4 regions of the Neobacillus sp. SM06 genome follow, and region 4 is predicted to be linked to each of the others. Evidence: riboswitches for the same ligand, from Rfam matches in the RefSeq annotation. Region 4 holds a riboswitch; each other region holds the start of a gene.

Region 1 (7,969 bases), on a different contig from region 4:
AAAGTTCGGCACAATGGCAGCCAAAATCTATGCAGCTGAAAGCTCTGTTTATCGCACGGTTGGACTATATGAAGACCATATGGGGCAGCTCACTAAAGAAGAAGTAAAAGATCCAAAAGTAGTGGCAAAATCGATATCAGAATATGCAATTGAATGTTCGTTAAATAAGTTTTTTGCCAGTGAAGTGCTGGACTATGTCACCGACGAAGGTGTGCAAATCCACGGCGGCTACGGGTTTATGCAGGAATACGAAATTGAGCGGGCCTATCGCGATTCCCGCATTAACCGAATTTTTGAGGGAACGAATGAAATCAATCGCCTGCTTGTTCCGGGAACGTATTTGCGAAAAGCGATGAAGGGCGAACTGCCATTGCTGCAAAAAGCCCAAAGCCTTCAGGAAGAGCTGATGATGCTGATGCCGGAAGAACCAGGCGACGCACCGCTTGCTCAAGAAAAATACCTTGTGAAAAACGCCAAGAAAATCGGTTTGCTGGCTGCCGGACTCGCGGCTCAGAAATATGGGAAAGAATTGGATCATGAACAGGAAGTGTTGGTTAATATTGCCGATATCATTTCAAATGCCTACGCGATGGAATCGGTTGTGTTGAGGACAGAAAAGGCCATTGCGCGGGATGGGCTTGAGAAGAGCAAGCAAAAGCTCTTGTATACACAGATTTTCTGCGAGGAAGCGTTCAATGAAATCGAGCAGCATGCCAAAGAAACGCTCGTTGCAACCGAGGCGGGTGACAGCCTTCGCATGATGCTGTCGGCCCTTCGAAAGTTTACCCGTCACACTCCAACGAATGTAATTGCAAAAAAACGTGAAGCCGCCGATCGACTGATCGACGCAGAACGCTATCTTGTTTGATAAACAAATTGCCCTCTTCAATTGAAGAGGGCAATTTGTTGGAAAATAGACGGTATCACTTGGCGAGGGGTGTGCTCGCCGACAAACAATCCATCATTTTTGTGAAATTTTATTCTTCATTGTTAGGAGTTTGCGCATGAATATGGTACTATTCTAATGAATACCCTTAGCTGAAAAAGGCGGTGAACAAGTTGGCGCTGACATTTTATTGGTATCCGAAATGTGGGACATGCCGAAAAGCGAAAAAGTGGCTTGACGACCTTCAACTGTCCTACCGAGAAATACATATTGTTGAAAACCCTCCATCACGGGAGGAACTGAAAGATTTGTACAAAAAAAGCGGGTTGGAGCTGAAGAAATTTTTTAACACAAGCGGCTTAAAATACCGCGAATTAGGGTTAAAGGACAAAATCAAGACGGCATCAGATGCTGAACTTCTTGATTTGCTCGCCTCAGACGGGATGCTGATTAAACGGCCGCTTGTAACAGACGGCAAAAACGTAACGGTTGGCTTTCGTGAAGATGAATTTGAAAAAATGTGGCGATAGGATGGTTTCTCTTTTTAAGAGAATCAAATAAATTTAAAAATCATTATGGAGGGATCGCTAGTGGATACACCAAAAGATTTGCGTTATTCTGAAGAACATGAATGGGTAAAAGATGAAGGCGCTAAAGTGCGTGTTGGAATTACCTACTTTGCACAATCCGAACTTGGGGATATCGTATTTGTAGAGCTTCCGGAGGTTGGCGATGAGGTTACTGCTGACGAGCCATTTGGCAGTGTTGAATCGGTTAAAACTGTTTCCGAGCTTTATGCACCAGTCAGTGGCAAAGTTGTTGAAGTGAATGAAGAGTTGAGCGACAGTCCCGAGTTTGTTAATGAGTCTCCATATGAAAAAGCATGGATGATCGTGATCGAGCCATCCGACAAGAGTGAACTTGATAAGCTGATGACAGCCGACCAATACGATAAAATGACACAAGAAAGCTAATTTTTTGATTTACATGAAAAGTGCGGTTTGATGACCGTACTTTTCTTTTTTTAAGAAATTTTTAAAAATCGTATGGTAATGTCTCCTAGTGAGTGAAAAACTGCTGTCAACCTGCAGTTTAAAGAGGAGGAAAAAAATGTTTCAAGAAGTGTTTTCGCATATTCACCCAATAATGGTTCATTTTCCAATTGTCCTAATCCTTTTTGCAACCATTTATGATGTTTTTTCGCTTATCACCAAGCGGAAAATTTCTCCGCGCAAAGGGTTTTGGCTTTGGCTCATCGCCTTTCTCAGCGCATGGATTGCCGTCGGGACAGGCCCTGAGCACGATGCGAGGGGAAATACAAACGTATTCGAATACCATCAGGATCTTGCGGATCTAACAACCTTGATTGCCTTTTTGGTTGTGGCGTTCCGCGCATTCTTCGTTTTGAAAAAGAAAGAGTTGATCCGTGTATCATTGGCGGCTTACCTTGTTTTATCCCTTTTAAGTACAGTAGGAATTTTGTCGACAGGTTATTTTGGCGGAAAGATGGTCTACAGCCAAGGAGTAGGCGTCAAAATGAACGGAACCTATGTGAATCCGCCAAAGTCTGGCAAATGGAATCAGGGGAACTAATTTCTAAGCAAACCTCTACTCGATCACATGGGGATCATGCTATAGTTGTACCATATATGGGTGCACGTGAAGAAAGTATGCGAATATGTTAACATTAACGAACAACTTAACTTTATGGGTGATCTCGGATGGATAGCATGATGATGGAAAAAGTGATTATTGTCGAAGGAAAATCTGATAAAAACAAAGTAAAGAAGATTATTAATGAGCCAGTTGAAATTATTTGCACAAACGGTACAATCAGCATGAATAAAATGGATGAGCTGGTCGAATCGCTTGTAGATAAAGACATTTATATATTGGTTGATGCAGATGAAGCAGGGGAGAAGCTCCGAAAGCAGTTAAAGCGCGAGTTTCCTGAAGCCAAGCATTTGCATATTGATCGAATGTACCGTGAAGTCGCGACAGCCTCTGTAAAGCATTTGGCAACCATTCTTTTAGGCGCGAATATTGATGTACATGCTGAATTTTTGGAAATGGGTTGACGATGATGAATGAATGGAGCCAGCAAGAGCTAAATACTTTCTTTGAGGATCATTCTACCGGGCTTGTTTATTTTTATACACCGCTGTGCGGCACGTGCCAAATGGCTTCCCGAATGCTAACAGTAATCACCGAAATGATCGATTTGAAAATCGGGAAAATGAACTTGAATTATTATCCTGAAACAGCAAAAGCATTTTTAATCGAAAGTGTGCCCTGTCTTTTGTTTGTCAAAGATGGCCAAGTTGTTGAAACGATTTATGCTTTTCATTCTGTGCCGTATCTATTGGAAAAAGTCCATCAGCATATCCTGTAGAAAGCAGGTGCCAAAGCAGCTGCTTTCTACATATTTCTCAGGAAATATTCGACAGTAGGGATGAAATTAAAAAGAAATTGTCGAACTATTTTGAAAGGAATATTGGAACCACTACGGAATATATACGTATAGAGCGATTAATTCGGAGTGGTCAAAATGAAGGATAATGTTCAACTTTTTATCAATGGTATCAAGAATAAAGCGCACGTACAACCACTAATTACGAAAGCCAATCTGTCAATCGAGCTGATAACAGAGGCAGAACGGGTTTCGATGGTTTTTTTCGACGGCGATGTGTGTATGAATCCTAATGATAGTGGTGAGTATGAAAATTGGCAGATGACGGGCAGAGAAGAGGGAATGATTGCCTTATTGAAGGGACAGGAAAAATTGCGTTCCTTGGCGGAAAAAAAAGTTTTGTCTATCAAAGCGCCTTTTCGCACGATCTTGCTGCTGGAGTCCATCTTTTATTTAGCAAAAAGCGAACCGGAACAGTTCTTGGTTTAAAACGAATGGGTAGTTGAGAATTTCGAGAATTTTGTCGAAATTTTTATTGACACCTTTTTTTATCCGTGATACGATAGTTTCCGTAATTATTTTAGGAATAGCCGATAACGTTAATTGAATAGAGGATTCTCTTATCAAGAGAGGTGGAGGGATGTGCCCAATGAAGCCCGGCAACCGTCAATACGAATTGAAATGGTGCCAATTCACACAAAGCGTTTGCTTTGGGAGATGGGAGAAAGGTTTGTTTTCTAATGCCTTTCTGCCAGTATGCAGGAAGGCATTTTCTTTTTGCTAGAATGGTTTAAGCTCAACGATCAAACGCTATCTGTTGTACAGGAATCGCTTGAAATAAATGCGGGTTGGTTATAAATTTGAAAAAAAGTAGGTGATTGAAGTGATATCTGTTAAAAATGTCCGTAAAATTTTCCCGTCCAAACAGGGTGAATTAACCGCCGTTGACAAGGTGAATTTAGAAATCGACGAGGGAGAAATTTTCGGAGTTATTGGCTACAGCGGCGCCGGAAAAAGTACGTTAATCCGCATGCTGAATGGATTGGAAATTCCTACAGAAGGTACAATAAAAGTAGCCGGCCAGGAAGTATCGAAAATTAAAGGCAAGGAACTTCGAAAAGCACGTCAGGAAATCAGTATGATCTTTCAGCATTTTAATTTGTTATGGTCAAGAACCGTTGCCGAAAACATTGCGTTTCCGCTGGAGATTGCCGGCATTAAAGGCCCTGATAGGCTGAAGCGGGTTCAAGAATTAATCAAGCTTGTCGGCCTCGAAGGCAGGGAGAATGCATACCCCTCACAATTAAGCGGCGGGCAAAAGCAAAGGGTCGGAATCGCAAGGGCACTTGCCAATAATCCGAAAGTCCTGCTCTGTGATGAAGCAACATCTGCTTTGGATCCGCAAACGACGGATTCAATCCTGGATTTATTGGTTGATATCAACAAAAGACTGGGTCTAACAATTGTGCTCATTACCCATGAAATGCATGTCATTCGTAAAATCTGTCATCGGGTGGCAGTAATGGAGAGCGGTAAGGTAGTTGAAACGGGATTAGTCCTGGAAGTATTTAAAAATCCACAGCAGCCGATTACAAAACGGTTTGTTCAGCAGGTAACCGAACCTGAGGCGACAAAAGATACAGTTGATCACCTGCTTGAAAAATATCATTCTGGAAGAATTGTCCAATTAACCTTTATTGGCGAGGCAGCCGAGCAGCCGGTGATTACCAATTTGATTCGGAATGCAAAAGCGAATGTGAATATCCTTCAAGGAAAAATATCACAAACGCAAAATGGCTCATATGGCACCCTCTTTATTCACCTTGATGGCGACCAGCAGGAAATTGAGCAAGCCCTTGATTTTCTCCGTTCGCAGCAAGTAGGAGTGGAGGTGGTTTCAAATGGATAAGCAATATTTTAAGGATATTGATTGGCAGGCAATGTGGGATGCAACGGTTCAAACCCTATACATGACAGGTTATTCCGTTCTGGCTACCTTTATTTTAGGAATTTTGCTTGGGCTTTTGTTGTTCCTTACTTCACCGGGAAATATGTGGGAAAACCGGCCTGTTAATCTTGTCATTAGTGCCGTTGTCAACGTTTTTCGTTCGATCCCATTTATTATTTTAATTGTTCTCTTAATCCCGTTCACAACCCTCCTTTTCGGGACAATGATTGGCGAAAACGCCGCATTGCCAGCTTTGATCGTAGGAGCAGCTCCATTTTACGCCAGAATGGTTGAAATTGGATTGCGGGAAATTGATAAAGGGGTGATTGAGGCAGCCAAATCGATGGGTGCATCAATGGGAACGATTATTTGGAAAGTGCTGCTTCCTGAATCGATGCCTGCACTTGTGTCCGGAATTACGGTTACAGCCATCGCGCTTGTCAGCTATACCGCGATGGCAGGTGTCATTGGCGCCGGCGGCCTTGGAAATCTTGCTTATCTTGAGGGATTCCAGCGCAACCGCAACGATGTGACGTTAGTTGCTACGATTATCATTTTGGTTATTGTCTTTATCATTCAGTTTATTGGTGATACCATCACGAAAAAAATAGATAAACGATAAAAGGAGATGTTTAGAATGAAAAAATGGTTAGGAGCGCTTTTGGCGCTAACGCTGGTACTGGCTTTAGCTGCATGCGGAACTTCGACTTCGAAGGATAATGCACAAGGCGGTAAAAAGCTGACAAAATTGGTTATCGGTGCTTCCAATGTACCGCATGCTGAAATTTTAAAAGAAGCACAGCCAATTTTAAAGGAAAAAGGAATTGATCTGCAAATTAAGACGTTCCAGGATTACATTATGCCAAATAAGGCATTGGCTTCAAAAGAATTGGATGCAAACTACTTTCAGACCATTCCTTATATGGAAGTACAAATGAAGGAAAACGGCTATAAATTTGCCAATGCCGGTGGAATTCACATTGAGCCGATTGCTGTTTATTCGAAAAAATACAAAAAACTTGAGGATCTTCCAAATGGTGCAACTCTAATTATGAGTAATTCTGTTTCCGATCACCCTCGTCTTCTGCGGATGCTTGAGAAGCTAGGTCTTATTAAATTAAAACAAGGTGTGAATCCTCAAGAGTACGATATTAAAGACATTGTGGAAAATCCAAAGAACTTGAAATTTGATACGAATTACGAAGCGTCTTTATTGCCGAAAATCTTTAAAAACGGTGAAGGAGATGCAGTTCTGATTAACTCCAACTATGCAATTGACAATGGTTTAAATCCGAAAAAAGATGGAATCGCACAAGAGCCGATTGATCCGAATTACGTGAACATTATTGCGGTGCGCCAAGGCGATGAAAATAAACCAGCAATCAAAACACTTGTTGATGTACTGCACTCAAAAAAAATTCAAGACTTTATCCTTGAAAAATACAAAGGTGCCGTTGTACCGGTTTCGAAATAACAAAAAGCAGGCAATAAGCCTGCTTTTTGTTATTACAAGGATAGTTCCATTTCCGTTTTTGCATACTAAAGAGGGTCAGGATCTTCGAAAACTTATTTGAAAAAAAATTAAAAATGCGGATAAAACAAAAAAATCCATGGATAAAAAGAGAAACTTCGCGGATAAATGGAAAAGTTCCGCGGATAAACGAACAAATTTCACGGATAAAACGAGCTTGAAGATATGCACCTATATAAATAGGAAGAATGAGAAAAAGCCGGCAACGAATCATGCTGGCTTTTTCCTAAGAAAAGAGCAAACCTCTTATTTAGACCAATAACCAATTGAAAAAGAAAATCATTTTTAATTTGTGACCTTTATCACTGCTTAGGAGTTGCTAACACATTTCATTTGTTATAAGATTGTAATGAGAATAGAATGAGAATAGAAAGAATGCTTTCAATTAATACCATTTTTTTATAAAAGCGAGGTAAATATATATGGCTGGATCAACGTTAACGATCAAAGATCTTCATGTAGCAATTGATGGGAAAGAGATTTTAAAAGGTGTCAACCTTGAAATAAAAGGCGGCGAAATCCATGCGATCATGGGCCCGAACGGGACAGGGAAATCAACGCTTTCATCGGCAATCATGGGTCATCCAAAATATGAGGTAACAAGCGGGAGCATTACATTGGACGGACAAAATGTTCTGGAAATGGAAGTCGATGAACGTGCCCGTGCAGGTCTGTTTTTGGCCATGCAATATCCAAGCGAAATCACTGGGGTAACAAACGCTGACTTCTTGCGTTCGGCACTTAATAGCCGCCTTGGAGAAGGAAACGAAATCTCTTTGATGAAATTTATCCGTAAAATGGATAAACAAATGGAGTTTCTAGAGATGGATCTCGATATGGCGCAGCGTTATGTCAATGAAGGTTTCTCCGGCGGAGAGAAAAAACGCAATGAGATTTTACAATTAATGATGCTTGAGCCAAAAATTGCAATCCTTGATGAAATTGATTCAGGCCTTGATATTGACGCCTTGAAAGTAGTCTCAAAGGGAATCAATGAAATGCGCGGTGAAGATTTTGGCTGTATGGTGATTACTCACTACCAGCGTTTATTAAACTATATCACTCCTGACTATGTGCATGTTATGATGCAGGGACGCGTCGTGAAATCCGGCGGACCAGAACTTGCACAACGCTTAGAAGCAGAAGGATATGACTGGATCAAGAAAGAACTTGGCATTGAAGATGAAACAGTTG
Region 2 (7,969 bases), on a different contig from region 4:
TGTTTGTACGAAGGGAAATATCCGCTATCTTCCGCATTATCCCGTCCGCTCATTTCTAAGCTATTGGTCGAAGTAGCCGAGAAAGAAGGCGCGGTTGCCGTTGCACACGGCTGCACTGGAAAAGGAAACGACCAAGTTCGTTTTGAGGTATCGATTCAAGCTCTGAATCCAAACTTGAAAATCGTTGCTCCAGTACGTGAATGGGGAATGACCCGTGATGAAGAAATCGCGTATGCCGAAAAAAATGGTATTCCGATTCCAATTAATTTGGAAAATCCTTTCTCGATCGATGCCAATATTTGGGGACGTGCTTGCGAAGCCGGCGTACTTGAAAATCCGTGGGCTGAAGCGCCGGAAGCTGCATTTGACTGGACAAATCCGATTGAGCAGACGCCGGATGAGGCAGAATACATTGAGATTGAATTCGAGCAGGGCGTTCCGGTTGCATTGAACGGTGAAAAACTTCCGCTTGTGCAATTAATCGAAACATTAAATATGCTTGGCGGCAAACATGGCGTCGGCCGCATTGACCATATTGAAAACCGCCTTGTTGGCATTAAATCGCGTGAAGTGTATGAAAATCCAGCAGCATTAATTTTAATTAATGCCCATAAAGAATTGGAATTCCTTACACTGCCGCGAGAAGTAACGCAATTTAAAACGCAGATTGACCAGCAAATGGCTAAAATTATTTACGAAGGTCTGTGGTACTCTCCGCTAAAAGCAGCACTGGATGCCTTTATTGAAGAAACGCAAAAAGTCGTTTCGGGAACCATTCGTGTGAAGCTTTTCAAAGGAAACCATACCGTTGTCGGCAGAAAATCCGTCCACAGCTTATACAATGAAGAGCTGGCTACGTATACGAAAGGCGATGCCTTTGATCACAATGCCGCAGTGGGCTTTATTAAGCTCTGGGGGCTGCCAACCAAAGTTTATTCCGAAGTCAACCAAAAAGAAACGGTTTTAAAATAACCGGTTCGCCAGCGATCTCAATTTTGCATATCAAAAAAAACATCGTTTAAAATAAAAGAAGGCATGCCCTCGAAATTTTTTCGAGGGCAAACTTCATATCGGTTCAGGAGGAACAGAGAATGTCAAAGTTATGGGGCGGGCGCTTTACAAAGGAAACGAACAAGCTCGTAGAAGAATTTACTGCATCGATTTCTTTTGATCAAAAATTGGCAAAAGAAGATATTGCCGGCAGCTTGGCACATGTACAAATGTTGGGGGAATGTGGCATTATCCCGTCAGAGGATGCTGGAAAAATAAAGCTTGGCCTGCTTGAGATCAAAAAAATGATTGAGAACAATGAAGTGGAATTTTTAGTTGAAGATGAAGATATCCACATGAATATAGAAAAACTGCTGATCGAAAAAGTCGGTTCGGTCGGCGGCAAGCTGCATACCGGCAGAAGCAGAAATGACCAGGTTGCAACCGATATGCATCTCTATTTGCGCACGAAAACAACTGAACTTATCACGCTGGTTGAGAGCGTGCAGCAAGCCTTGCTGGCACAAGCAAAAGTGAATGTTGAGACATTGATACCCGGGTATACTCATCTTCAGCGCGCCCAGCCTGTTTCATTCGCCCATCATCTTATGGCATACTTTTGGATGTTTGAGCGCGATAAGGAGCGACTGATTGATAGCTTAAAACGGATCAATTGGCTGCCGCTTGGCTCCGGCGCATTAGCTGGGACAACTTTTCCGATTAATCGAGAACGTGTCGCGGATATTCTCGGTTTTGAAACGATTTATCCAAACAGCATGGACGCTGTGAGCGACCGCGATTTTATTTTGGAATTTTTATCGATCGGCTCAATTATTATGACCCATATCTCCCGCCTTTCTGAAGAGTTTGTTCTGTGGTCAAGCCAGGAATTTCAATTTATTGAACTGGACGATTCTTTTTGCACCGGTTCGAGCATCATGCCGCAAAAGAAAAACCCTGACGTACCTGAACTTTTGAGGGGAAAAACCGGCAGAACGTACGGAAACTTAATGGGTCTGTTGACCGTTTTAAAAGGATTGCCGCTTGCTTATAATAAAGATTTGCAAGAAGACAAAGAAGGCATGTTTGATACAGTCGAAACGCTTGAAGGCTCATTAAAGCTTTTGGCACCGATGATCGAAACAATGAAAGTGAATACAAATGTTATGCGTAAAGCGATTAACCATGATTTTTCAAATGCAACGGATATTGCTGACTACTTGGTCCGCAAAGGCCTGCCATTTCGTGAGGCGCATGAAGTCATCGGGAAAATCGTCCTTTATGCGATCCAGCAGGAGAAATTTTTGTTGGATTTGAGCTTTGAAGAGTACCAGCAATTCAGTTCATTATTTGAGGAAGATATTTATGAGGTGCTGGCGCCGGAACATGTCGTTGCGGTCCGCAACAGCTTTGGCGGCACGGCACCTGAGCAAGTAAAAGCCCAAATCGAACTGGCTGAAGCCAAGCTCGGCAAATAAATGACGAAAATTTTTAAAAATATTGACATACCAGTCTGGTTGCGCTAATATGATTTTTATAAATTGACGATGGAAAATGAAAACAATTCTATAAATACTCTTATCCAGAGCGGCGGAGGGACTAGGCCCGATGAAGCCCGGCAACCTTCAAGGTATTCCTTGAAAAGGTGCTAATTCCTGCAGGTTTTTTCGAAACCTGAAAGATAAGAGGAGGAAAAAGCCCTCTTCTTATGAAGAGGGCTTTTTTTAGTCAAAAACAAGAAAGGGTGCGGGATGATGTCAGTTATTCGGGTTGCGATTTTAGGTTTCGGAACAGTTGGTGAGGGTGTATATAAAACAATTCAGTCACACGAGCAAGAGCTCACGGCGATTTTAGGGAAAAAAGTTGAAGTGGCAGCCGTTTTGATTCGCAATCAAAACAAGGTTCGCACTATCGGAGAAAAGGTTTTGGTTACAACCGATTTTGAAGAAATTTTGCGCTTGCCCCAGCTTGATGTTGTGATGGAAGCAATTGTAGAACAGGAGCCAAGCTTTACGTATTTAAAAAAAGCAATCGCCAGAGGCTGCCATATAATCACGGCCAATAAAGAAATGTTTGCCCACCATGGAAGAGAATTGCTTGAAATTGCCGCTCAACACAATGTATCGGTTGGGTTCGAAGCGACAGTGGCAGGCGGTATTCCCATTATTCAAACGCTTCGGCAATTGTTTCATGTCAATCAAGTTCAAAAGATTCAAGGAATTTTAAATGGTACCTCCAATTTTATTCTCACGGAAATGCGCGAGAAGAAGCAATCTTTTGCGTCGGCGTTAAAACAGGCTCAGGAAAACGGTTTTGCAGAAGCCGACCCAACAAATGATATTGAAGGAATCGATGCATTTTACAAACTGATGATTTTAAGCAAAATGGCTTTTGGCCAAGAGCCGAAATGGAATGAAGTCGAACTTCAAGGGATTGCCAAAATCACAAGCGAGTGGATTGCTTTTGCAGAGAAGCTTGGACTAAGATTTAAACATATTGCGACCGTCAGCAAGAATGGCAACCAAGTAACAGGGTCTGTAAAACCCGTTCTTGTAGCAAAAGATCATCCATTTTATTCGATCGAAGGAGTGCAAAATGCGGTCAATATTGTTTCTGATATTGTTGGAAGCATTACATTGCAAGGCCCGGGCGCCGGTATGTTTCCAACGGCAAGCGCCATGCTGGAAGACCTTATTTTTGTTTTGAAAAATAAAGCAGAAACGGTTCTTATGTCAAAGAGGGTAGAAGATGCGGCAAACAGCATCCAGCAGTCAAAAGGTGTCTGGATTGTCGATGGCGTATACAAAAAAAGAACAATCCATTCCATTCACTGGATAAGTGAACTGAAGAATGGCTGTTATTTGCTAAAAGCGGCAGCAGAAGAAATCGCTGAATTGGCAGAACAAAATAAAGGACTCATTTCCTTCCCGATTTATGGGGATGTGGAAAGGTTGAATCAGAAAGAAAGCAAATTGGCTATAACTTTATAACCGAAGTTTTCCACAGACTTATACACAGAATCCCCATACTTATCAACAATGTAATCATCAGTTTGGCAAAGGTTTAATCGAATTATCCACATTATCCAGAGGGAAAGAAGCGGAACCGGAAATTATCCACAATTTAAAAAAGAAGCAGGCTTGATCCTGCTTCTTTCTGAAAGGGTGGTTATTTCTTCTTTGCTCTAGCGCGCTGTGCAGCCGCATTTGACCGTGCTTGTGCCTCTAAATCCTCCTGATCAGCAAGTTCCCGGGAATATTCGACATCGAGTCCGTCTGATTTCAGATTCTTCGGCACTTGTGGAAGTGATGCTTTGTTTTTATCACGAGTTTTATGTTTGTTCGCACGACCCATTGCAAAAAACCCCTTTCGTTTTTTGATGGGGAATGGGATCCCCATTTATATCATCCGCAAAATGAAAAGAGTTATAAATGGTAATTAATGCTTGGATCTCCGTTCGTCAAAACCACCGGCGCGATCGGCCATTTTGAACTCTCTTTGATAGTTAACTTCCTGCATACTCGTTAACGTAAATTTCGGCTTTTCCTTCTTCTTTTTTTCCACCATCGAAAATCATTCCTTTCATCTGTACTTATCCCCATTTTTGCCTTTTTTAAAAGGAATGATACAAACGTTTATGAAAAAATGTCTCTTACTGCATCTGCGAGGTTGGGAAATTGGAATGAATAGCCGTGTTCCATCAATTGGTTTGGCAGAACTTTTTGTCCCTCCAAAACGAGCATACTCATTTCGCCAAGTAAAAGCTGGAGCGCAATGTTTGGAACAGGAAGCCAATGTGGCCGATGGAGAATTTTTGCAAGCTGCCGTGCAAATTCCTTCATTTGCACGGCATGTGGTGCTGTAAAATTAACCGGACCTGCGATTTTCCTGTTTTCAATCACAAATAAAAGAGCATTTACTACATCCTTGATATGGATCCACGACATCCATTGCCTTCCGCTTCCGATTGGACCGCCAACAAAAGCCTGATACGGAAAGACGATTTTCGGCAAAGCGCCTTCCTGCCGATCAAGGATAATACCAAACCGGCACAGTACTGTTCGTACACCGAGCTGTTCAGCTTCTATCGCTTTTTGTTCCCATTTCGTAACCGTTTTGGCAAGAAAGTCATGTCCCGGTTGCGAGGTTTCGGTGAAAATTTCCGTTTCAGAAGTACCATAATACCCGATGGCACTTGCGTTAATGAGCGCGCCCGGTTTTTTGTTCATTTTTTTAAAAACAGCAAGAAGCTCGTCAACCGCATTCAAGCGGCTATCCAGAATTTGCTTTTTTCTTTGTTCTGTCCAACGCCCTTTGCTCAATGATTCGCCGGCAAGATTGATAAAAATCTCTGTGTTCTCGAGATCCTTGAGTGGGTCGCTGGCAGGTGAAAGCCACTGAACAAATCGAACACCACTGTCCGGATTCTTTTTGCTTGAACCTCTTGTTAAAATAATGACTTCATGGTTATTTTTTACTAACGCTCCCGTTAGCGCTTTTCCAACAAATCCGCTGCCGCCCGCAATTGCGATTTTCATATCGACGCCTCCCTTTCGTTTATTTTACGATGATTTTTGAATATGTTAAAGTAATGCTGAGGTGAGAGGAATGGCGGTAATCACAAAAATCACCACCCAGCAAAAAAACAGCGATCGCTACAATGTGTTTTTAGATGAAAAGTTTGCTTTTAGTGTGGATGCGGATATTCTAATCAAATTTCAGCTTAAAAAAGGAATGGAATTGGACGCGTTTTCGCTGACGGAAATTCAATACAGTGACGATATCCGAAAAGCATACAATGCTGGGATCGCTTACTTGGCGCGAAGAATTCGGTCGGAAAAAGAAATCCGGGACTATTTGGCGAAAAAAGATGTGGAAGCCCCGATTGCGAATGAAGTTATCCATCGGCTAACATCACAGAATTATCTAAATGACGGGGAATATGCAGCTGCATATGTTCGGACTCAAATGAACACAACGGACAAAGGACCAGATGTGATCCGGATGGAATTGGCTGAAAAAGGGATTCAAAAAGAGATCATTCAAGATTGCTTGCGGGAGTTTACGGAAGAGCTACAGGTTGAAAAAGCCAAAGGACTGGCTGATAAATTTTTCAAAAAAAATGCAAAAGATTCTTTTCGGATCCTTAAGCAAAAATTGGAGGGTTTGTTGTTACGAAAAGGTTATTCTTTTGATGTGATTCAAAGGGTGAGAGCAGAATCTGCTCAAAAAGGAGTCGGTGGGGATGAACTTGAAGCAATTCGCTATCAGGGTGAGAAACTATGTCGGAAATATTCCCATTATACCGGCTATGAATATGAGCAAAAAATGAAACAGGCCCTATATCGGAAAGGATTTACAATGGACTTAATTGAAAAATTTTTGGACGAGCAGAAACAATCATAGATTATGGTTGTTTCTTTTTTTAGGACGAACCGGTCACTAGTGGCGTTAGTAATGCCCAATTCTCAGGTTAAAAGGGTCAACCGGTCGCTAGGGGCCTTCCTAATGCTTGCCCATCCCCATCTACTTCTTGCTCTCGATCATAATTGAATCTTGATCCATATGGTCGACGATGATTTGCGCAACTTCTTCTGCTGTCCGGAAGCGTGAGGGATCTTTCACATGATCCGAATAATCCCAAAACAGCGTATTCATGCCGCCCATATATGCAGCCGTAAACTTGATACTCGTGCCCTCAAATTCTTTTTGCAGACTCTCTGTAAAACCTCTAACCGCAAATTTGCTTGCCACATAGACCGATTCGTTTACTTTTGGCCGAAGCCCCGCAGTCGAGACAATATTGACAACACGGCCTTCACCCTGATGGAGCAGCAATGGTAAAACTGCTTTGGTCATCAGAATCGTGCCAAGGATATTTGTATCAAGCATTTCTTGAATTTGCTGGTCGGTCAACTGGTCGAACGGTCCAAAATGGCCGACCCCCGCATTGTTGACAAGCCCATATACTTCATAACGCTCATTCAAACCGCTGAGCTCCTCGCCAATCTCTAACGCTTTCCTAATATCCAAACTGAGAAAATCGGCACTGCCGCCGGAAAGTTCAATCAATTCTTTTACCGCTTGCAAATGGCTTTCTGATCTGCCAATTAGCAACAGATGATATCCTTTTTTTGCCAAAAGAAGAGCAAGTTCTTTCCCAAGCCCTGTTCCCGCACCAGTCACAATAAACGTCTTCATCCAATTTCTCCTCACATTTTAGAGTTAAATTCTTTCTTAATCATACAAAATTACCTATACTAAAATAAAGACATATGAAAATCCAGGGGTGGAACGAAATGCAGCCAGAAAAACGGTACAGCCAAATGACAGAACATGAATTAAAACAAGAAATAGCCGCGCTGACGGAAAAAGCAAGAAAAGCCGAACAGATGGGCATGGTCAGCGAGTTTGCCGTGCTGGAACGAAAGGCAGTGATGGCGAAAGCCTATTTATTGGATCCGGAAGCATTCAAGCCTGGCGAAATTTACGAAATTGAAGGTGACCCCGGATCCTATTTCAAAATTGATTACATCAATGGAGTATTTGCTTGGGGATATCGTCTGAATAGTGGTGAAAAAGACGAAGCATTACCTATTTCAATGTTGAAAATGGTAAAATAATAAGCCACAGAGCATGAAACAAGATGGTATTTTTTTGGGCGTTGCCTTATTGTAAAAGCAAAAAACCAGAGACCGAAATCTCTGGCTTATTTTTCCTCGCCGCCGCGCCGTCCTGAAGCCCACATGCGCTCCTGCGGATGGGTGTTCGTTGTGCCGTCGGCTCGTTTTGAAGCGTATTCTGCCTTCGCCCGAGGTTCACCCTCAAATTTATTGTTGTTTTGGTTTGGGAAATTGGTTTCTTTATTACGCAAAACGATCCCTCCAGCAGTTGCTCGAATCGTAAAAAGCCCCGACCCGTGTCAGGCTCTTTACGTATAAATAGTATTTGGCTTAAGAAAAGTAATTATGTTGTAAGA
Region 3 (7,969 bases), on a different contig from region 4:
CATGACAAGCATTGGCACATCTTGAATTTTCTCAAGGTTTTCAAAGGCATTCTTCATTGCTACTACAAGCTCGCGATACCAGCGGATCGATACTTTTGTGACATACAAGGTATCATTCAAATCTGCTTCGCGAACATCCTCGTTTCTTGTTGCCATCTCGACGGTTAAACCTGAATTCATTTTCAGTTTTGGGTAAATGACATTTAACCCAAGCGAGAGAATATTTAAAAAATTGGATGGCGTTTGAACCAATCCTAAACATGGAGAGGATAAAATCACGCCAGCAAGATTAAGATGCTCTTCCTGCAGCAAACGAATAGCAATCAGCCCGCCCATACTGTGTCCAAGCAAAAAGACCGGCAGATCATACGTATAGGCCGCCTGGATCCAATCTTTCACTTCAAAAATGTATTCATCAAAGGAATCAATATGGCCCCGGCGCGACCTTGTTGTCATACCTTGGCCCGGAAGATCGCCCATAATAATATGAAAGCCTGATGTCCGCCACATTTCGATCAGCCAGCCATAGCGCCGATGATGTTCCATTGCGCCATGAACCATCACGATCACCGCTTTTGCTTCGCCTTCCGCTTCCCACTTCCACATATTTCTTCCTCCTACAATCCGCAAAAATAAAGTACTATTAGATATAGAAAAGATCTCCGATATTCTTATAATAAAAGTACTATACCATAAATACATAAAAAACTTGATACAAAAGGTCTTTCAAAACGAACACTGTAACTTTTTAAAAAGGGGAGAACGATCATGATATATCCATACAAAGGTAAAACACCGAAAATTGCCGATTCCGCCTATATTGCCGACTATGTCACGATTACCGGTGATGTTGCAATCGGGGAAGAGTCAAGCATTTGGTTTAATACTGTGATCCGCGGTGATGTGGCACCAACGATCATTGGACGCAAAGTGAATGTCCAGGACAATTCCGTTTTGCATCAAAGCCCAAACAACCCGCTTATTTTAGAAGATGAGGTTACGATCGGCCATCAAGTGCTCCTGCACAGCTGTATAATCAAGAAAAAAGCGCTTGTCGGCATGGGTTCCATTGTGCTGGATCAGGCTGTAATCGGCGAAGGCGCATTTATTGGAGCAGGAAGCCTCGTCCCTCAAGGCAAAGTCATTCCTCCGAACACGTTGGCCTTTGGCCGCCCTGCGAAAGTCATTCGTGAACTGACTGCCGAGGACATTGCCGATATGGAACGGATTACAAGAGAGTACGCCGAGAAAGCCGCTTACTATAAAAGCATTCAAGCGAGCAGCCATACATCTAAATAGTATTCTCCAATAGACGATTAAAATGATTAGGTGGTCTCATTATTTTGATTTCAATTGCACTATTTATTCTGTCAGCTATTCTTCTATTGCTTTTAATCCGAAAAAGCAGCTATTTTTTAAAATTTTTCATGTTTTCACTACTTGTGGCTGCTTTCTTATTTGTGAATGTAAAAAATGGACATGTCGCCATGGCATTTTCCTCGTTAAAAAACTGGATTCAGGCGACTAACCTAAAAGAAGGCGACCTTTCGGAAGCGCAGGATCCATTTCCGATTGTCAAAATTAAAGATCGGGTATTGCTGAATGCCCCAGCTGTTTCACAGTTTCCCGAACTGCCGCGCGGCTGCGAAGTGACCAGCCTTGCGATGATGCTCAATCAAGCCGGGATTCAAACAAACAAAATGGAACTGGCTGAAAAAATAAAAAAAGATCCGACCCCATTGAAAATTGACAATGGGCAAATTTTTTACGGAAACCCGAATGATGGTTTTGTCGGTAATATGTATGATTTGAATCAGGCAGGGTTCGGCGTGTACCATAAGCCCATTGCTGAACTTGCCAATTCGTTTCTGCCTGGAAAAATAAAGGACTTAACCGGAGCCAGTTTTGAAGAACTAACAACCCATTTATCCGACGGTCGATCTGTATGGGTGATCATCAATACAAGCTTTAAAAAACTGGATGACAATCAGTTTCAAACGTGGGATACCCCAACAGGGAAAGTAAAAATCACCTACAAAGAACACTCTGTCCTGTTAACTGGATATGACAAACAGTTTGTCTACTTCAATGATCCATTGTCAGGCGAAAAAAATAAAAAAGCTCCCTTAAAGGAGTTCGCAGATGCGTGGGTGCAAATGGGCAGTCAGGCAATTACCTATTTTCGTTAAAAGGAATGGGCACCTGTCCGATCATATCAGAAGGGAATCCCTTGGATCATTCAGCAAAAGCGGACCGATGCAATAATTGCATCGGTCCGCTTCCTTTTTACGCTTGGAATGCTTTTTCTTTTGCAAAGGAATACTTTTCTTCGACATACACTTGATGCCATACCATAAACATCAGTACCGTCCAAATCTTCCGGCTGTTATCCGCCCTGTCTTGGCAATGATCGTCAAGCAATTTCAACACATACGATTTATTGATCAAATGCTCCGTATTGCTTTCACGGATGATCGTCTTTGCCCAATCGTTCATTTCATTCTTAAGCCAGTGGCGGATTGGCACAGGGAAACCTAACTTTTTCCGGTTCAGCACATGGTCCGGAACGACGCCTTCGGCAGCTTTGCGCAACACATACTTTGTTGTCCCATTCGCCGTTTTCAGGCTCGTTGGAATTTTTGATGCCACTTCAAAAACCGCTTTATCCAAGAACGGAACCCGCAGCTCAAGCGAGTGCGCCATCGTCATTTTATCCGCTTTTAAAAGGATATCGCCGCGCATCCATGTATGAATGTCAATATATTGCATCCGGTCAACCGGATCATAGCCCCTGCTTTCCTCATAAAGCGGCTTTGTGATATCTGTGTATTCCAGACCGGTCCGATAAACGTTTAAGAGATCGCGTTTCTCTTCTTCCGTGAACATTTTCGCATTGCCGATGTAACGTTCCTCCATTGGCGTTACTCCACGCTCGATAAAGCTTTTGCCTCTCATTCCCTCGGGCATAATGTTGGCAATTCCTTTCAACAACACTTTACCAACCCGTGGAATTTTGTTAAAAACCTCCAACGATTGCGGTTCACGGTAAATATTATAGCCGCCGAACAGTTCATCTGCTCCTTCGCCTGAAAGCACGACTGTGACATGCTTCCGCGCTTCGCGAGCAACAAAATACAATGGTACACAGGCTGGGTCAGCAAGTGGATCATCCATATGCCACATAATTTTTGGCACTTCTTCCATATACTCTTCAGGAGTGATCACATAGCTGATGTTTTCCACCCCCAGTTTCTCAGCTGTTTCTTTCGCAACGTCAATTTCGCTGAAACCATTGCGTTCAAAACCGACAGAGAATGTCTTGATCGCCGGATGAAACTCTTTGGCAATTGACGCGATAATGGATGAATCAATCCCGCCGGAAAGGAATGAGCCGACCGGAACATCGCTGCGCATATGCATTTTCACCGAATCAAACAGAACATCCCTGATTTCTTTGATAAAATCGTCCTCCGATTGATGAACGGGTTTAAACTGCGCTTTCCAGTAGCGTTTGATTTCCAGCAGCCCGCCCATTTTTTTCGTAAAATAATGGCCGGGCTCAAGTTTTTTAATGCCGGTGGACAGGGTATCCGGTTCGGGAACGAATTGATAGGTTAAATAGTGCTGAAGGGCGTCATAGTTTAGCACATCGTTTTCAAGTGCAAGCAAAATGCTCTTTTTTTCCGATGCAAAAAACGTGCGCTCCCCGTCTTCCATATAGAAAAACGGTTTGATCCCAAACGGGTCGCGGGCTCCATACACCAGTTGCTCCTGCTTATCCCAGATGACAAATGAGAACATCCCGCGCAGCTTTTCAACCGCTTTTTCTTTCAAATGGCTGAACAGTGCAATAATGACTTCTGTGTCGGAGTTCGTTGCAAAAGTCAATCCTTCATTGAGAAGCTCTTCACGCAATTCAACATAGTTATAAACTTCGCCGTTGAAGATAATCCAATAGCGTTCATTTTCATACGTCAGTGGCTGGTGGCCGGCTTCGATGTCGATAATGCTCAAGCGGCGAAAACCAAATTGGATATGGTCATCATAATAGAATCCCTCATCATCCGGGCCGCGATGGGTAATCAAGTCATTCATATTTTTAAAAAGCTGTTTTTGCTCATCTGTATAAATTTGGGTTTTGTCGTGTACACAACCAATAAAACCGCACATTATGTACTCACCTACTCCGTTTCTAAAACTTCATCATTAATGTTTTTGAATACATCTCTCTAATACTACCACTAAACACGATCAAATTGCACCTGCAAAGAAAGGAAATTTGCCGTAGACATGCACAATTTACACGATTGTAACCGAACAAACATGAAAATGAAATAGAGAAGAAAAATTCGTATAAAGCTCCACTAAAAAAGAGAACTGTCATCACTGTGACAGCTCTCTAAAAATCTTACCTATTTGCTTGTTCTTTTAGTGCAGCAGCTTTATCTGTGCGCTCCCATGGCAAATCCAGATCGTTGCGTCCGAAATGGCCATATGCTGCTGTTTGTTTGTAAATCGGGCGACGAAGATCCAGCATCTTAATAATGCCTGCAGGACGAAGATCAAAGTTTTTGCCGACAAGGTCAACTAAAAGATCTTCGCTAACTTTTCCCGTTCCGAATGTATCAATCGAGATGGAAACCGGCTTGGCAACACCAATCGCATAGGCAAGCTGCACTTCCACTTTATCAGCAAGGCCAGCTGCAACAATATTTTTGGCAACATAGCGAGCCGCATATGCCGCAGAACGGTCGACTTTTGTCGGATCCTTACCAGAGAATGCACCGCCGCCATGACGAGCATAACCGCCATACGTATCAACGATGATTTTCCGACCAGTCAGACCTGCATCTCCTTGTGGCCCGCCGATCACGAAACGGCCAGTCGGATTGATAAAATACTTTGTATTTTCGTCAATCAATTCTTCGGGAACAACCGGATTGATGACATATTCCTTGATATTGCGCTGAATCTGCTCCAGTTCAATTTCAGGATGATGCTGCGTTGAAATTACGATTGTATCAATCCGAACCGGCTTATCATTTTCATCATACTCAACCGTTACTTGCGTTTTTCCGTCTGGGCGTAAATAGGGAAGGATTTCTTCCTTGCGCACTTCTGTTAACCGGCGGGACAGCTTATGGGCTAACGAAATTGGAAGCGGCATAAGCTCTTTTGTTTCATTGCAGGCAAAACCAAACATTAACCCTTGGTCTCCGGCACCGATTGCCTCAATTTCTTCGTCCGTCATTTGGCCTTCACGGGCCTCAAGCGCCTTGTCCACACCCATAGCAATATCTGGGGACTGTTCGTCGATTGAAGTTAACACGGCACATGTCTCAGAATCAAAACCATACTTTGCGCGATTGTAGCCAATGCCCTTAATCGTTTCCCGAACAATTTTTGGAATATCGACGTAAGTAGAGGTTGTAATTTCTCCTGCGACTAAAACTAAACCAGTTGTCACTGAAGTTTCGGCTGCAACCCGTGCATTCGGATCTTTTGCTAAAATGGCATCTAAAATGGAATCAGAAATTTGGTCGCAGATTTTATCCGGATGACCTTCAGTTACTGATTCAGAAGTAAACAAACGACGTTTTGTTGACATCTGAATTCCTCCTCTATTTCAAAATAAGGCGAGGCTCTACATACCGTTTCACCTCTATTTGATACGGAACTCATCCCTACTAGTATGAAATAAACATAGGTTTTTTATGAAATCTCTCGATGACGTGTTTTGAGATAAACAAAAAACCTTTCCAATGTGAGGAAAGGTTGAAAGCTTGCTGTTTCCACGCCTTTCACTCTTATCGTTCAAGGTCAAGCCTTGCATCAGGTTAAGCACCTTTGCTCGGAAAATTGCTTTTTTCAGCTGCATTCCGCGTTAGCAGGTTGCTGGGTTTCATTGGGCCTGTCCCTCCACCAGCTCGGGATAAGAGAGTATCCGTTCAAGGTAACATCATAACGTACGATGTCGAACAGTGTCAATGATTTTCAAACAATTTTTCACGAAAAAATCAATCCATCAAAATCAGGTTTCTCCTATTATCATGCAGGAATCTTCAAGGAGAATCACGAATCATACAAACAATAATTTTATAAATCCTTTAATTAGTATAGACTATTCCAGTGAAAGTGTTATACTAATTTTAACAAACTACATCAAAACTATTGTAAAGGAAGGTTTTTCGTCGATGAATTCTGTTCACATTCCAAATGGGCACGTTAAATTGGTAAAGAAGGACAATGTTCATGTCCAGCTATCTATTCCGCAATTAGTGGAAAAAGTGTTAAGCCGTGGAGAAGGATTGCTGACTTCAACTGGAGCTGTGAGTGTGTCGACCGGTAAATATACAGGGCGATCCCCTAAAGATAAATTTATTGTCCAAGAACGCTCGGTAAAAGAAAAAATAGCTTGGGGACCGACAAACCAGCCAATATCGGAAGAAGCCTTCTCCAGACTTTATGATAAAATGATCAACTACCTGGATCAGCAAGAGGAACTTTTTGTGTTTAACGGTTTCGCTGGCGCGGACAAAAAACATCAGCTTCCCATTCAAGTCATCAATGAATTCGCCTGGCATAATTTGTTTGCCCAACAGCTTTTTATCCGTCCAACAGTGGAAGAGATGCATACCCATGAATCAGAATTCACGATTCTTTCGGCACCAAATTTTAAAGCAGATCCCACTCTTGATGAGACGAATTCCGAAACATTCATTATTATTTCTTTTGAGCGCAGAGTCATTTTAATCGGCGGAACGGAATATGCCGGAGAAATGAAAAAATCGATTTTCTCGGTAATGAACTACTTGCTGCCTGAAGCCAATGTATTGTCGATGCACTGCTCAGCGAATGTCGGTCTAGAAGGCGATGTTGCTCTATTCTTCGGTTTATCCGGCACGGGAAAAACAACACTGTCAGCCGATCCGAATCGGCGCTTAATCGGTGATGATGAACACGGCTGGTCATCAAATGGGGTGTTTAATATTGAAGGAGGCTGCTACGCTAAAACGATCAGCCTATCACGGGAAAAAGAACCGCAAATTTTTGACGCAATCCAATTTGGCGCAGTTTTGGAAAATGTCATGATTAACCCTAATTCCCGAATTGCCGACTATGATGACAGCACATTAACGGAAAATACTCGTGCTGCTTATCCGCTTGAAGCTCTTGACAATATTGTGAAGCCTAGCGTTGCCGGCCATCCTCACACGATTGTCTTTTTGACGGCGGATGCCTTCGGCGTATTGCCGCCAATTGCCAAACTGACAAAAGAGCAAGCGATGTACCATTTCCTAAGCGGCTATACATCCAAGCTTGCGGGCACCGAGCGCGGGGTGACTTCTCCTGAAGCAACATTCTCGACTTGCTTTGGCGCGCCATTCCTGCCTCTTCCGGCAACGCGCTATGCGGAAATGCTAGGGGAAAAAATACTGGAGCACAATGCCAATGTCTTTATAGTGAATACGGGCTGGACCGGCGGTGAATATGGCAGCGGCAGCCGCATGAAACTGTCGTATACTCGCGCTATGGTTCAAGCAGCACTTGAGGGTGAACTCAATAGCGTTGAAACCGTGCAGGATGCCGTTTTCGGCTTAAATATTCCTGTTCATGTCGCCGGCGTTCCCGATGAAGTACTGCAACCGCAAAAAACATGGGCGGATCCGCAAAGGTATGAGCAAAAATCTAAAGAGCTGGCCGCAAAATTCCGTGAGAATTTCAAAAAATTCACAGATGTCGCAATGGAAATTTCCAGAAAAGGTGGCCCACTTCAGTAAAACGGTGGGAATTTCGGAAAAAACAGACACCTCAGTAGAGCGGTCGGAATTTCGGAAAAGGAAGGCCCATTTCAGTAAAAATGTTCACAACCAAAAACCCCTTTTAAGGGGTTTTTTTCAGTTGGTTGTATTAAGCGAAACCAGTTCATAGGTTACAAAGGTTTTTCCTTCCTGCCAGGTAACTTTTT
Region 4 (7,969 bases):
TTACTGCATGTTTCGGTCGTTACTATGAATAATACTCCGGTTTGCGGTCGGTGAAAATCGGGATTTGCTTTCTGACTTTTTGCACCAATTCCAAATCGATAACGGCTCTAAGCACTGCGGGATCTTCACCTGTTTCGGCAACGATTTCCCCCCATGGATCAATCACAAGCGAGTGGCCGGCAAAGACATTGTTTGGATCAGAGCCTGCGCGGTTTGCGGCAACCACATAACATTGGTTTTCAATTGCTCTTGCTATCAGCAACGAGCGCCAGTGCGCCAAACGCGGCAGAGGCCATTCGGCGACGACAAACAAAATTTCTGCACCCTTGGTTGTATGGGTACGGATCCACTCCGGGAAGCGGATGTCATAGCAAATCACACCGGCTGCTGCCGTGCCCTCAAGATGAAAAAGGCCGGTTTTTTCGCCATGCTGCAAATACAAGTGTTCATCCATCAGTTGAAATAGATGAAGTTTGCTGTATTCGCCGACAACGGTACCAGTCCGATCAAAGAAAAACATCGTGTTGGTCACTCCTTGATCGGTTTGCTTTGCAATGGAACCTCCCACGATATTCACCTGATGCGTTTTCGCGAGTCGGCTAAGAAAATGGATTGATTCGCTTCCGTTCCGGTCGGCAATTTCCTCAAGCCGGGTTAAATCGTAACCCGTTGTCCATAATTCCGGCAGCACTACCACATCGAGATTATGAGCTTCAAGCGCTTGAAATTGTTTTTCCACATTTTTAAAATTTGCTTTTGGATCGCCAAAAGCAATGTCGATTTGCAAACAGGCAACACGTAAGGGCATGCCTAAACCCTCCCTTTAAAAATTATCTTTACATCTTGCTTTTAACGATATATGATTGATGACTAGAATTTCAAGAATTTTTTAAGTAGGTGGAGAAAATGAAACAATTTGAGCAATCGGAACTGTTAAAACGGCTGCCGAAGCAGTTTTTTGCCTCACTTGTTGCAAAAGTGCAAGAGGTCATTGCCTCCGGAACAGATGTTATTAATCTTGGTCAGGGAAATCCTGATCAGCCTACCCCGCCACATATTGTGGAATCATTGCAACAGGCAGCACTCAACCCGGTGAACCATCGCTATTCTCCATTTCAAGGGTTTGCTTATTTTAAACAGGCTACCGCTGAATTTTATAATCGGGAGTATGGCGTGACGATTAACCCAGAAACAGAAGTTGCGATTCTTTTTGGCGGTAAGGCAGGGTTGGTTGAAATTCCGCAATGTTTACTGAATCCTGGGGATTTGGTATTGGTTCCCGATCCGGGGTATCCGGATTATTGGTCGGGGATTGAGCTTGCCGGGGCGAAAATGGAATGGATGGCTCTAAAGGAAGAAAACGGCTTTCTTCCCGATTACCGTGAACTTTCGGATCTGGCGCTTGAGAAAGCAAAGCTGATGTTCTTGAATTATCCGAATAATCCGACAGGTGCAATTGCGACGGAGGAATTTTTTGCAGAAACCGTTGCCCTTGCCAAGCGGCATGATCTTTGTGTTGTCCACGATTTTGCTTACGGTGCGATTGGTTTTGATGGAAAAAAACCGATCAGTTTTTTGCAGGCAGATGGGGCAAAGGATATTGGCATTGAAATTTATACATTATCGAAAACGTATAATATGGCCGGATGGCGCGTTGGCTTTGCAGTTGGAAATCCAAGTGTAATTGCAGCGATTAATCTGCTTCAGGATCATTTGTATGTCAGCCTGTTTGGTGCGGTACAGGAAGCGGCCGTAACCGCGCTATTATCATCGCAGGAATGTGTTCATGAAGTAACGGCTCTTTATGAATCGCGCCGAAATGCGTTTATCCACGCATTGAGAGAAATTGGCTGGAAAGTGAATGCGCCGGCAGGATCATTTTTTGCCTGGCTAAAAATTCCGGATGGCTATACTTCTGAGCAATTTGCCGATTTGTTGCTTGAAAAATCCGGAGTTGCTGTGGCGCCGGGAATTGGTTTTGGTTCATATGGCGAGGGCTATGTTCGGGTAGGACTGTTAACAGATGAATGCCGGTTACTCGAAGCAGCTGAAAGAATCAAAGGATTAAATATTTTCTAGTTTTTCATTGACATTATGGTAAAAACCTGTCATAATCCAAATGAATTTACTGAAAAACTATGACAATTTAATAGATTCTTAAAAGATTTTTCTTATTAAGAGCAGGTGGAGGGACGAGCCCGATGAAGCCCGGCAACCGACTTTGACTTTTCGTTAAAAGCACGGTGCTAATTCTTGCAGCATTCGCTGAGAGATAAGAAGATGCTAGCGTTTCGTCTAACCTCTTCTTGTTGAAGGGGTTTTATTTTTGGGAAAAATTTGGTTTTATGTAAGGCAGGGGGAAGTATAAATGTCACAAATCACAGCTACCTATTTGGTGCACGATGCAAACGGGCAGTTGGAAAAGAAAGCAGAGGGAATCGCACTTGGGTTAACGGTTGGTTCCTGGACCGATTTGCCGCATCTTGAACAAGAACAGTTGAAAAAGCATAAAGGAACGGTCGTCCGTATCGATCGGCTGGCGGACGATGAATCGGCAAACGCTTATTTTGGTAAGAAACTGACAAAAGGATTGATCCGGATCGCTTATCCAGCTGCTAATTTTTCTTCGGACTTGCCGGCGATTTTAACAACGGTCTTTGGTAAACTTTCATTGGATGGAGAAATTAAGTTGCTTGATTTGAAATTTTCAGCCGAACTTGCAGCGGCGTTTCCAGGTCCCCGCTTTGGGATTGAGGGCATTCGCGCAAAACTAGGGGTGCACGATCGTCCACTCTTGATGAGTATTTTTAAAGGAGTGATCGGCCGGGATCTTGCCTTTTTGGAAAATCAATTGCGGGCACAGGCATTAGGCGGTATTGATATTGTGAAAGACGATGAAATCTTGTTTGACAATCCGTTGACACCGTTTGAAGAGAGGATCCGAGCAGGCAGGAAGATTCTTGATGAGGTATTTGCTGAAACCGGTCACCGCACGCTTTATGCAGTGAATCTAACAGGCAGAACGTTTGAGTTAAAGGAAAAAGCGAAGCGGGCAGGAGAACTTGGCGCAGACATGCTGCTATTGAATGGATTTGCCTATGGATTGGATGTTTTGCAGTCATTACGGGAAGCGGATGAAATAGGCTTGCCAATTATGGCTCACCCGGCTGTAAGCGGGGCGTTGACTTCATCGGCGTTTTATGGCTTCAGTCATCACCTGTTGTTGGGAAAACTGCTACGCTATGCTGGGGCGGATCTGATTTTATTCCCTTCTCCTTATGGCAGTGTAGCGATTCCAAGGAAAAAGACAATCAGGATTGCGGATGTGGCAACGAAGGGAGAACACGGCTTGAATCGGGCCTTTCCGGTACCTTCCGCCGGAATTCATCCCGGTTTAGTCCCATTGCTAGTTCAGGATTTTGGCATTGACCATATCGTCAATGCTGGCGGCGGTGTCCATGGACATCCTGGCGGTGCAGTGGGCGGCGGGAAGGCTTTCCGTGCAGCAATTTCCGCAAGCCTTGAAGGGAAAAATTTGCAAGAGGCCGCTGAAAACTGTTCCGAATTAAAACAGGCCCTTGATCTTTGGGGCGTACAAGAGGTGAAGGTATGACAAAGAACGTGATTTTTTGCGATTTTGATGGGACGATCACCAACAATGACAACATTATTGCAATTATGAAAAAATTCGCTCCACCTGAGTGGCTTGCGTTGAAAGACGGTGTTTTAAGCCAGCAAATTTCTGTTCAAGAAGGGGTGGGCAAGATGTTTGCCCTGCTGCCTTCTTCGCTGAAAGAAGAGATCATCCGATTTCTGAAAGAAACTGCCAGCATTCGATCTGGCTTCCAGGAATTTGTCCGGTATGCAGAAGGAAATGGCTATGAACTATTCATCGTGAGCGGCGGAATTGATTTTTTTGTCTATCCATTATTGGAAGGTTTGGTTCCGCCTGAGCGAATTTATTGCAATGGTGCTGATTTTAGCGGGGAGACAATTAAAATTCTTTGGCCGCATGAATGTGATGAACAGTGTGATAATGGCTGTGGATGCTGCAAGCCTTCATTGTTACGGAAATTGACGTCCAAGGAAGATTACAAGCTCGTCATAGGCGATTCTGTTACGGATTTAGCGATTAGTCAATTGGCCGATCAAGTCATCGCACGAGATTTTCTTTTGGAAAAATGCCGTGAACTGGGTTTTCCGCATAAAGAATTTGTGACTTTTCATGATGTAATGGAGTTTCTGGAAAAGAAAGCGGAGGTGGGTATATGAGCCTTTTGCAGTCGCGCTGGGATGAGCTTGCAGATGTTAAGCGGGAGCTGGCCGAGCGGGATTGGTTTCCCGGGACAAGTGGAAATCTTTCGATCAAAGTAGAGGAGGATCCAATCACGTTTCTTGTTACTGCAAGCGGAAAGGATAAGCGAAAACACACTCCGGAAGATTTTTTATTAGTCGATGCGAGCGGTACACCTGCGGAACCGACTTCGTTAAAACCCTCAGCCGAAACGCTGCTACATGTAGAAGTGTACAATCGGTCGAATGCTGGCTGCAGCTTGCATGTTCATACAGTGGACAACAATGTTGTCTCCGAGCTCTACGGGGATAGCGGCGAAATCGTTTTTACCGGCCAGGAGCTGATTAAAGCGTTTGGCTACTGGGAGGACGACGCTTCGTTAACGATTCCGATAATTCCAAATCATGCTGATATCCCGCGATTGGCTTTGGCGTTTAGGGAGCATGTCAAAGCTGATAAGGGCGCTGTCTTGATCCGAAACCATGGCATCACGGTCTGGGGTGAAGATGCGTTCAGCGCGAAAAAATATTTGGAAGCATGTGAATTTTTGTTTCAATACCATTTGAAACTATTGTCATTGCGAAGTGTCGTTCTAGCCAAATAGGCTGGAAACCGACTATGTTAAGCTTAATTTGGAAAATCGTTTTTTAAAAGAGCCTCCATGACGCTTGGTGGGTCAAAAATACAGTTGACGTGTCATGAGAAGAGAGGTCATGACGTATGGTGGTCAAAAAGCGAGGGAGCACGTCACCGAGAGAGGCTGTCAAGACCCGTCAGAGCGAAAAAAAGCCGTAATGGGTCACTGAGAAAGGTTATCAATATTTAAAAGAAGCAAAAGTGCATTTAAAAGAATAATCATTTTGACATATGCAAGGCAAAAAACTTATTCGTTATTCGTACAGCGATCATTAACCGCTAATAAATTATAGGAGGCTAGCAAAATGGCACAAATTCGTTTTCACGCAACAAATGAGAGAATTGAAAAAGAAACTGAAGTTGAAGCATTTTTAAATTCGCAAGGGGTTATTTTTGAAAAATGGGACATCACCAAACTGCCAGAAGAACTAAAAGAGAAATATTTGTTATCTGATGAAGAAAAGGAACAAATTTTAGAAACTTTCGGATCAGAAATTTCCGATATTTCTGCCCGCCGCGGCTACAAAGCACAAGATGTCATTTCTTTAACGGAAGCAACCCCGAATCTGGATGAACTTCTTGTCAATTTTAAGCGTGAGCACCATCATTCCGATGATGAAGTTCGCTTTATTGTCAGCGGGCACGGTATTTTTGCGATTGAAGGGGAGAATGGAACATGGTTTGATGTCGAATTAAATCCTGGTGATCTCATTTCTGTTCCGGAAAATGTCCGTCACTATTTCACCCTTCAAGAAGACCGTCAAGTGGTTGCCATCCGAATCTTTGTTACTACTGCCGGATGGGTACCAATCTATGAAAAAGAGCAATTTCAAGCATAAACGTACATTTATAGTTGATGCTCATACTTAAATACTTGCCCATGCAGCTGAATGATCAGCTGCATTTATTATATTGTCAGAATTGTCTTTTAGTTAATGAAAATTCAAATTATTCAATCTATGGGTTATAATAAAATAAAATGCATGGAAGCAGAGGGGAGGACTATGGATCAAAAAAATGCCGATAAAAATAATGTTTGTTTTCGCTCTCATCGCTAGTATAGGATTCAGCCTTTTTGTCCCGAGGGCAATGGCCGAAAAAAAGATGTACAAGATTGCGATTAATAGGTCACTTCCTCCTTTTTCTTTTATCGACGAAAAAGGAAAATTATCCGGGTTCAGTGTGGAACTGATGCGTAAAATTGCTCGGGAAAATGCCTTGCATTTCACGTTTTTACCGATGACAGAAAGGGAGGCAGAAAAAGCTTTACATAATGGAACGGTTGATGCCATTGGCGGTATCACCTACAGTACAGAGAGAGACAGGCAATTTGATTTTTCGGTACCTTATTTTACAATGTCCTACTCCATCATCATACCAAGTCAATCCAAAAATTCGATTCAAAAAATAACCGACCTTCGCAACAAACATGTTGTCCTTGAAAATCGCACAACGATTGTGGCAGACTTGCTCAATATGCGTAACACCAATTTAACATTTGCTACTAATCAATATTCAGGCTTGCTCACGTTAATCGAGGGACGGGCAGATGCCTTTATCGGCAACAAATGGACGTCTTCTTATTTTTTAAAACGGCTAGACAAGGAAAAAGAATTTACTATTTTAGAAGAAGTGATTGAACCAGCCGACTATGCAATTGCTGTCCGTGAAGGTGATGGAACGTTTCTCAACGTCATCAATAAAACGCTGACCAATTTAAAGGCAAAAGGAGAACTTAACTCGTTGGTTGACCGCTGGATTATGCCAGAACAGAATGCCGAAGTCATCCGCCTTGAACAATTTATCCGCATACTTTCCGGTATTCTGATTGCTGTTGCGGCCATACTATTATTTATTTACATATGGAATCAGCGGCTAAAGAAGGCAGTTTATCATCAAACAAACCAGCTTTGGCATTTAAATAAAAGCCTGATTTGGCAACAGCAGAAAATTGCTGATAGCAACGCTTTTAAAGAATCAATTTTAAACAATGTCGATACAGGAATTGTTACCTTTGACTTAAATTATAGACTGACAAGCTGTAATGTAAGTGCGATTGAAATTCTGAATTTACACCCCAAAGAGAATGGAGACTGTGATCCATCGCAGCTTTTAAACCAATTACTAGAGGATTATTTTAAGCAGCCGGCGGAACAGGAACCTCTCCTTGTTCCACACATTTATGAAACAAATGAAAACGGTACCAAAAAAGTCATTCACTATCGGTTTTTGGAACTCTATGATTCTCAAGAAATAAAAACAGGGTACCTCCTTTCGGCCAATGATGTGACGCAAAAAATGAAATTGGAACAAAAGTTGATAACTCAAGAAAAACTGCATGCCCTTGGACAGCTTGTTGCCGGTGTCGCTCATGAGATCCGCAATCCATTGACTTCCATTAAAACATTCATTGATTTACTGCCTGCCAAGTATGATCGGCCGCAATTTCGTGAGATGCTGCTTGAGCATTTGCCGGCAGAAGTCAATCGCTTAAATACGATCGTAACGGATCTCGTTGATTTTGCCCGGCCGCGCCAGCCGATTAAACAGAAATGTTCTGTTGCAGAACTGACTTCTTTTTTCAATTTTCTCAAAATAACGATGCAAAAGAAAGAAATCGTGTTTGAAGAACAAAAAGATGACAACATCGTCTTCTTTCTTGATCCACAACAAATTCGTCAAGTCCTGTTGAATATTTTGCTCAATGCGATGGATGCGGTGGAAACGAAACCGATCAAGAAAATACTTGTCAAGATAGAAAAAGAAACCGATTTTGAAGGCAAAGTGGTTGTAAGCGATTCTGGAAAAGGGATTAGCCAGGATCATCTGCAAAAAATCTTCGAACCATTTTACACAAACAAGGAAAGAGGTGTCGGATTGGGACTTACTTTATCTTATAAATTGGTGAAGGAAAATAACGGCGAAATAGTGGTTCAAAGTGAAGCGGGGATTGGAACCACGTTTACGGTTCTCTTACCTTTGTATAAAGGGAGGGAAGTTTAGAATGAAACCACATGTTCTCGTGATTGATGATGAACA

Evidence for each region. Region 4 has a riboswitch for S-adenosylmethionine ahead of mtnW (2,3-diketo-5-methylthiopentyl-1-phosphate enolase). Riboswitches for the same ligand answer to the same signal wherever they lie in the genome.
Region 1: another riboswitch for S-adenosylmethionine. It lies ahead of ACQYAD_RS00925 (methionine ABC transporter ATP-binding protein); the one in region 4 lies ahead of mtnW (2,3-diketo-5-methylthiopentyl-1-phosphate enolase).
Region 2: another riboswitch for S-adenosylmethionine. It lies ahead of ACQYAD_RS01365 (homoserine dehydrogenase); the one in region 4 lies ahead of mtnW (2,3-diketo-5-methylthiopentyl-1-phosphate enolase).
Region 3: another riboswitch for S-adenosylmethionine. It lies ahead of metK (methionine adenosyltransferase); the one in region 4 lies ahead of mtnW (2,3-diketo-5-methylthiopentyl-1-phosphate enolase).

The regions. Positions count from the first base shown of each region.
Region 1 is NZ_JBNWEO010000005.1:147,684-155,652, forward strand. Features, by position in the region: gene ACQYAD_RS00890 (acyl-CoA dehydrogenase family protein) at 1-868, shown strand, start outside; gene ACQYAD_RS00895 (arsenate reductase family protein) at 1,060-1,416, shown strand; gene gcvH (glycine cleavage system protein GcvH) at 1,477-1,860, shown strand; gene ACQYAD_RS00905 (DUF2231 domain-containing protein) at 1,997-2,479, shown strand; gene ACQYAD_RS00910 (toprim domain-containing protein) at 2,608-2,964, shown strand; gene ACQYAD_RS00915 (thioredoxin family protein) at 2,967-3,278, shown strand; gene ACQYAD_RS00920 (hypothetical protein) at 3,435-3,785, shown strand; SAM riboswitch class I at 3,914-4,020, shown strand; gene ACQYAD_RS00925 (methionine ABC transporter ATP-binding protein) at 4,180-5,205, shown strand; gene ACQYAD_RS00930 (methionine ABC transporter permease) at 5,198-5,866, shown strand; gene ACQYAD_RS00935 (MetQ/NlpA family ABC transporter substrate-binding protein) at 5,882-6,718, shown strand; gene sufC (Fe-S cluster assembly ATPase SufC) at 7,198-7,969, shown strand, end outside.
Region 2 is NZ_JBNWEO010000007.1:39,910-47,878, reverse strand. Features, by position in the region: gene ACQYAD_RS01375 (argininosuccinate synthase) at 1-972, shown strand, start outside; gene argH (argininosuccinate lyase) at 1,092-2,468, shown strand; SAM riboswitch class I at 2,566-2,678, shown strand; gene ACQYAD_RS01365 (homoserine dehydrogenase) at 2,745-3,980, shown strand; gene ACQYAD_RS01360 (YfhD family protein) at 4,159-4,344, opposite strand; gene ACQYAD_RS01355 (YfhE family protein) at 4,429-4,557, opposite strand; gene ACQYAD_RS01350 (TIGR01777 family oxidoreductase) at 4,626-5,528, opposite strand; gene recX (recombination regulator RecX) at 5,599-6,396, shown strand; gene ACQYAD_RS01340 (SDR family NAD(P)-dependent oxidoreductase) at 6,517-7,191, opposite strand; gene ACQYAD_RS01335 (YfhH family protein) at 7,290-7,613, shown strand; gene ACQYAD_RS01330 (small, acid-soluble spore protein K) at 7,700-7,864, opposite strand.
Region 3 is NZ_JBNWEO010000011.1:92,770-100,738, forward strand. Features, by position in the region: gene ACQYAD_RS03705 (lysophospholipase) at 1-606, opposite strand, end outside; gene ACQYAD_RS03710 (gamma carbonic anhydrase) at 769-1,299, shown strand; gene ACQYAD_RS03715 (C39 family peptidase) at 1,344-2,189, shown strand; gene asnB (asparagine synthase (glutamine-hydrolyzing)) at 2,287-4,170, opposite strand; gene metK (methionine adenosyltransferase) at 4,409-5,608, opposite strand; SAM riboswitch class I at 5,805-5,939, opposite strand; gene pckA (phosphoenolpyruvate carboxykinase (ATP)) at 6,195-7,781, shown strand; gene ACQYAD_RS03735 (DUF2584 domain-containing protein) at 7,899-7,969, opposite strand, start outside.
Region 4 is NZ_JBNWEO010000014.1:41,279-49,247, reverse strand. Features, by position in the region: gene ACQYAD_RS08830 (carbon-nitrogen family hydrolase) at 23-808, opposite strand; gene ACQYAD_RS08825 (pyridoxal phosphate-dependent aminotransferase) at 907-2,079, shown strand; SAM riboswitch class I at 2,169-2,279, shown strand; gene mtnW (2,3-diketo-5-methylthiopentyl-1-phosphate enolase) at 2,369-3,613, shown strand; gene mtnX (2-hydroxy-3-keto-5-methylthiopentenyl-1-phosphate phosphatase) at 3,610-4,272, shown strand; gene ACQYAD_RS08810 (methylthioribulose 1-phosphate dehydratase) at 4,269-4,898, shown strand; gene ACQYAD_RS08805 (1,2-dihydroxy-3-keto-5-methylthiopentene dioxygenase) at 5,236-5,769, shown strand; gene ACQYAD_RS08800 (transporter substrate-binding domain-containing protein) at 5,948-7,933, shown strand; gene ACQYAD_RS08795 (sigma-54-dependent transcriptional regulator) at 7,935-7,969, shown strand, end outside.